2 regions of the Mesorhizobium sp. M0587 genome follow, and region 1 is predicted to be linked to the other one. Evidence: predicted binding sites of a transcription regulator. Region 1 holds the regulator's gene; the other holds the start of a gene.

Region 1 (3,220 bases):
GCCGTCCCTGAACAGCAACCGGACAACCTTGTAGCCGGTTCTGTTGCCGCGATTCCACGAGCCATGCAGGGCAACGAAAGCGTCGCCCTGATACTCCTGTGGAAAAGTCTTGCCGTCGTAGAAGGCGATGTTGAGCGGCGCCGAGTGCGCCTGCATCAGCACATCGGGAATGGTCGCCTTGCCGGCAAGATCGGGACGCTCGCCCTCGTGAAGCGGATCCTCATTGTCGCCGATATAATACCAGGGCCAGCCATAGAAGGCGCCGTCCTTGACGGCCGTTGCGTATTCGGGCGGCACATCGTCGCCAAGCCCGTCGCGCTCGTTGACGACGCACCACAGCGCCCCGGTCGCCGGCTGCACGGTCATGCCCGAGCAGTTGCGCAGTCCAGTGGCGACAGTTCTGCCATTTTTGCCGTCCGGATCGAAGGCCAGCACCTCGGCGCGGCCGCTTTCGAAGCCCCAGGCAGCGCCGAGCGGCTTCGATCTGGCCCATGCGTCAAGGCCGCCTTCTGGCTCCTTCGCCATGTCCGAAGCGGCGTTCGAACCCGAGCCGACCGACAAATAGAGCGTCTTGCCGTCGGGCGAGAAGGCGATGTCGCGGGTCCAGTGATGATTGGCGGGAATGTCGTCGAGGACGGTTTCCGGCTCGCCGGAAGCTCTCAGATCACCACTGCGGTAGGCAAACCGCACGATGCTGTCGCTGTTGGCGACATAGACCCATTGCGGGTCATTGCCCGGCGGATAGAAGGCAATGCCATAGGGCTGATTGAGGTTGCCGGCAAAGATGCCTTTCTCGGCGGGTTTCGCACTGCCTGCGGCCAGCCGAAAGACGCGGACCCGATTGGCTTCGCTGTCGGCGACGAACAGGTCGCCATTCGGAGCGACGCGCACGACACGCGGATTGGCGATGCCCGATGCGACCAGTTCGGCCGAAAAACCGGGCGGCAATCGCGGCCTGGCGCCTTGCGGCCGCTCCGCCAGGCCGGCGCTATTCGAGGTGGATTTGGTGACGTCGGGCTTCGGCAGGTCTTCCGGCTTGATCAGCCGGCGCACCCCCGGCCTGTCGGCACGCCAGTCGCCGAAGGCGGCGGCACCTTTGAGCACCGGCTGATCGGCCTGTTGGGCGGATGCCGTCGTGACGGCAAACAGGGCAACAAAGGCCGTACCAGCGAAACGGATCATCCCGTCCTCCAACATTGGTCACGGGTCAGGAACGGCAGGTTTCGCCGATCGTTCCGCTTTACACGACGAGTTGAAGGCAGACCACTTCCAGGCTCAGTTGCCGGCGGCGTAGAAATCGTCATCCAGGCGTTTTTCCAGCGCGACGAGATCGGCCGGCAGCGGCAGCCCCATGGCGCGCATCTCCCGCAGTTTTTCGCGCAACTGTTCCTGGATTTCGTGCTGATCCTCCGGCTGGTTGACCATCTCCTCGAGCAGCAGGCTGATGCGGGCCTTGAATTCTTCGAGCGCCATTCTTTTTCTCCTCGGCAGCCTGTTCTTCGGAAGCGCGGGAAGCCGCCATTCGCAGGCCGGCATCACCTGAGTATCAGCGCCTTAGCGCAGCATGCGGGAAATCAGCTGCGCCGTATAGTCGACCATCGGGACGATGCGGGCATAGTTCAGCCGCGTCGGGCCGATGACGCCGAGCGCGCCGACGACGCGGGCGTCCTTGTCGCGATAGGGCGCGACGACCAGCGACGAGCCCGACAGCGAAAACAGCTTGTTTTCCGAGCCGATGAAGATGCGCACGCCCGATCCCTGCTCGGCAAGGTCAAGCAGCTGGATCAGCCCGTCCTGCGTCTCCATGTCCTCGAACAGGTGCCGCAGCAATTCGATATCGGCTTGGGCCGTGACGTTTTCGAGCAAATTGGCGCGGCCGCGCACGATGAGCCGCGCCGGCAGGCCGCTTTCGGCACCGGCCCAAACCGCCAGGCCTTTCTCGACAAGGTCCTGCGACAGCGTGTCGAGCGCTGCCCTGGTCTCTTCCTTGATGCGGGCGATCTCGGTCCGCGCCTCGGCCAGCGTACGGCCGCGAATATGGGCGTTGAGGAAGTTCGAGGCTTCGTGCAGTTGCGACACGGTGATGCCGGCCGGCAGCTCGATGACGCGATTCTCCACATCGCCGTTCTGTGACACCAGCACCGCCAGCGCCTTGGTCGGCTCGAGCTGGATGAATTCGATATGCTTTAGCGCGACCTCGTTCTTCGCGGCCAGGACCAGGCCGGCGCCGCGCGACATGCCCGACAGCATCTGGCTGGCCTCGGTCAGCATGTGCTCCAGAGTGGCGCCCGAACCGGAGGCCCGCACCTGCGCCTCGATGCTGCGGCGCTCCTCGTCGGAAAGGTCGCCAAGCTCCATGAAGGCATCGACGAAGAAGCGCAGCCCGGCCTGCGTGGGCAGCCGGCCGGCCGAGATGTGGGGCGCATAGATCAGGCCAAGGTGCTCGAGGTCGCTCATCACGTTGCGGATGGTGGCCGGCGACAGCGAGGACGGCAGGATACGCGACAGGCTGCGGGATCCCACCGGTTCGCCGTCCCTGAGATAGGAATCGACGATGCGCCGGAAGATGTCGCGCGAACGCATGTCGAGGGATTGAAGCGCGGGCGCCTGCGAGTTCGGATCGACTGCCTTGGTCATTGCGCCAAAAACCTCCGGCTTAAGGATATAGACTTCCGCCCGGCCCGCGCAACCGGTGTCTGCGTCAGATCACCCGGTGTCTGTGTCAGATCGCTCGGCCATTTTCCTTTGCGCCATCCGTCCCATGCGGCTACAAGCCGGCCAAGATTCCGAAAAATGAACGAGAAAGTAGCCTGAATGCGCCCTTCCAAACGCCAATTCGACGAAATGCGCGCCATATCCTTCGAGCGCGGCGTCTCCAAGCATGCCGAAGGCTCGTGCCTGGTGAAATTCGGCGACACGCATGTCCTGTGCACCGCCAGCCTGGAGGAAAAAGTGCCGGGCTGGATGCGCAATTCCGGCAAGGGCTGGGTGACGGCGGAATACGGCATGCTGCCACGCTCGACCGGAGAGCGCATGCGCCGCGAGGCCTCCGCCGGCAAGCAGGGCGGCCGCACGCTGGAAATCCAGCGGCTGATCGGCCGCTCCTTGCGCGCCGTGGTCGACCTGCAGGCGCTCGGCGAGCAGCAGATCACCGTCGACTGCGACGTCATACAAGCCGATGGCGGCACCCGCACCGCCTCGATCACCGGCGGCTGGGTCG
Region 2 (3,220 bases), on a different contig from region 1:
TCAGGCCGACAGTGCGCCCATCGATGCCGAACTGGGCGCCAAGCGGCTCCAAAAATGCCCAGACCGCGCCGAAGAACATGAAATAGCAGAAGACCGACAACAGTGCGGCGATCGAGGGAACCGTCAGCACATTGGCCAGATTTTCTTCCTTGGGCAGATCGGCGTAGTCGCCGGGAACGAGAAAGGCGACCGCCAGCGACGCCACGCAAACGGCAGCGAGAACGATGAAGCCGCCGCTCGAACCTGCGGCCGGGATGACGTAGAGCGCCAGCAGTAGCGCCAGGGCGCATTGCGCAAGCGTCTGCATGGTGACGAAGTAGCCACCAATACGCTCGGCGCGGCGCGAACGCGCGATGAGTTCGGTGGCGACCGCGACAAGGCCACCCTCGGCGAGCCCCGCCAGGACGCGGGCCGAAATCAGCATCTGGGGCGTATCGGCGTAGGCCGTCCACCAATTGGCCGCCGCCAGCAGGACCAGAAGGACGGCGCTTTTCCAACGCATGTTGCGGGCCGACAGCAGCATCGCCACGACGGCCGAACCGATGGCGATGGCGATCATCTCGGCGGTGGCGACCAGCGCCAGTTCGTCGCCGGTGACATGACCCTCGGTGTAAAACGCGCCGAGCAGCACGGGTTGCAGCCCGAGAATGAGCAGGCCGACCGAACCGATCCACAACGCCGAGGCAAGCTGCGCGCCCGTCGGATTGCCGACCAGCCAGTCGCCGTTCTCCGCCTGTTTCGCATTCGTCGACCTCAAACGCGCCTCCCCAACGTCCTTGCCGCGCCGCAAAAAAACTGACAATCTGTCAGCATTTCTGGAAACTGATAGTTAATCATGTTTGTTGTCAACCAGAAATTTGGAACCCTCGCGAGAGATCGGGCGCATGAAAGAAGCAAGGCGAACGGCGACCGAGCCCAGGCGCAGACCCAAGCAGGAGCGCAGCCGCGAGCGCATCGACGCCATCTTGTCGACGACGATGCGGCTGATCGGCGAGAAAGGCATCGACGCCGTCACGATGAAGGAGGTCGGCATGCTGGCCGGTGGGCCTATCGCCACCGTCTACCATTACTTTCCCAGCAAGTCGGCGATCCTGGCGATGCTCTATGAGCGCTTTTCAGAGGTCAGCCGCGCACGATTGATTGCGATCATCGCGGACATCCGCGAAGCGAAGGACGTGATCGTGGCCGCCGACCGGCTGCTTGACGACTATCACAGCCGTGTCGCCGGCGATCCTGCCATCCAGGATCTACAGAATGCCATCCAGGCCGACAAGGCACTCAAGAATCTCGACATCGCCGAGACCAGACACCAGGCAAAATTGTTCTGCGACCATGTCACGGTCTTGCTCGATCCGCACAAGCGCGAACAGTTCGAACGCATGGTTCTGCTGATCTTCCAGCTCGCCGGCAGCGTGGTGCGTCTGGCGCTAGCGGAGGGCGAAGCGGAAAGCCGCCGGACCATCGAGGATTATCGGTCGATCATCCACACCCAGTTGCGGCAGTTTCTGTAGAGAAGTTCACCCGTTTCACGGAAACAGCGAACCGCTCCATCTCCTTGTTTTGACGCAATTGCCAAGGGAAAGCGCTGTGCGCTTTCCCGGGAAAACCGCTTCGCGCGCGGCCCTTGCCGCGAGCAGCGGATGGAGCATGGCCTCCATCGGTACCATCGACGTCTATGCGGGTTCGGCAACGACTTATTGCTTCGCGACGCTGGCCATGCTGATAGACGAGGCGGGCAGTTGGTTCGACAATGTGCGCTTCGTGCCGAGCGGCTCCTACCCGCTGGCGGAACGATGCCCGCTTCTGGTGCTTGGATCGCCAAAACGCAGGTAAGCTCATTGTCCTGCGCGGCGCGGCTTCGATCGAGCAAATCATCGCGCCGAGCGCCTTGACTCTCACAGGCCGGCGGCCTATTTCAGCGCCACGTTAGCACTCACCACTCGTGAGTGCTAATTGCATGTCCGGCGTCGCCGGACGGAGGAACTGTTCTCACCGTTCTCATCGAGGAAGAAAAAATGGCAAAGTCGAAGTTCCGCCCGCTTCATGACCGCGTGGTCGTTCGCCGGGTCGAATCCGAATCCAAGACCGCCGGCGGGATCATCATCCCCGACACGGCGAAGGAAAAGCCGCAGGAAGGCGAGATCATCGCCGTCGGCTCCGGCGCTCGTGACGAAGCTGGCAAGCTCGTTCCGCTGGACGTCAAGGCCGGCGACCGCATCCTGTTCGGCAAGTGGTCGGGCACCGAAGTCAAGCTCAATGGCGAAGACCTTCTGATCATGAAGGAATCCGACATCATGGGCATCATCGGCTGAATATCGGCCTCACCATCCTTTAAATCTTCGGGCTTACCCCAAGCCCCTGCCAGGAGTTAAAACATGGCTGCCAAAGACGTAAAATTCTCCCGTGACGCCCGCGAACGCATGCTGCGCGGCGTCAACATCCTCGCCGACGCGGTGAAGGTCACGCTCGGCCCCAAGGGCCGCAACGTCGTCATCGACAAGTCGTTCGGCGCTCCGCGCATCACCAAGGACGGCGTCACCGTCGCCAAGGAAATCGAGCTTGAGGACAAGTTCGAGAACATGGGCGCGCAGATGGTCCGCGAAGTCGCTTCGAAGACCAACGACATCGCCGGCGACGGCACCACGACCGCGACAGTGCTGGCACAGTCGATCGTCCAGGAAGGCCACAAGGCCGTTGCCGCAGGCATGAACCCGATGGACCTGAAGCGCGGCATCGACCTCGCCGTCATCGAAGTCGTCGCGGCGCTCGGCAAGGCTGCCAAGAAGATCAAGACCTCCGAGGAAGTTGCCCAGGTCGGCACGATCTCGGCCAATGGCGACGAATCGGTCGGCAAGATGATCGCGGAAGCGATGCAGAAGGTCGGCAACGAGGGCGTCATCACGGTTGAGGAAGCCAAGACCGCCGAGACCGAACTCGAAGTCGTCGAAGGCATGCAGTTCGACCGCGGCTATCTCTCGCCCTACTTCGTCACCAACGCCGACAAGATGGTTGCCGAGCTCGAGGACGTCTACATTCTCCTCCATGAGAAGAAGCTCTCCAATCTGCAGGCCATGCTGCCGGTTCTCGAAGCCGTCGTGCAGACCTCGAAGCCGCTGCTCATCATCTCGGAAGACGTCGAAGGCGAGGCTCTGGCCACGCTGGTCGTCAACAAGCTGCGTGGTGGCCTGAAGATCGCCGCCGTCAAGGCGCCGGGCTTCGG

Evidence for each region. The regulator HrcA, encoded in region 1, represses chaperone genes, less so after heat shock. The targets are predictions, from matches to a motif close to GTTAGCACTCNCNNNNNGNGAGTGCTAAC.
Region 2: the regulator HrcA is predicted to act here: its motif matches at 1,926-1,954, upstream of groES (co-chaperone GroES).

Annotation. Positions count from the first base shown of each region.
Region 1 covers NZ_JAMYQP010000045.1:21,192-24,411, reverse strand. The annotation lists gene NKI49_RS28480 (PQQ-dependent sugar dehydrogenase) at 1-1,182, opposite strand, end outside; gene NKI49_RS28475 (hypothetical protein) at 1,276-1,473, opposite strand; gene hrcA (heat-inducible transcriptional repressor HrcA) at 1,555-2,637, opposite strand; gene rph (ribonuclease PH) at 2,815-3,220, shown strand, end outside.
Region 2 covers NZ_JAMYQP010000002.1:118,467-121,686, reverse strand. The annotation lists gene NKI49_RS02310 (MFS transporter) at 1-757, opposite strand, end outside; gene NKI49_RS02305 (TetR/AcrR family transcriptional regulator) at 885-1,511, shown strand; gene NKI49_RS02300 (hypothetical protein) at 1,648-1,833, shown strand; gene groES (co-chaperone GroES) at 2,016-2,312, shown strand; gene groL (chaperonin GroEL) at 2,376-3,220, shown strand, end outside.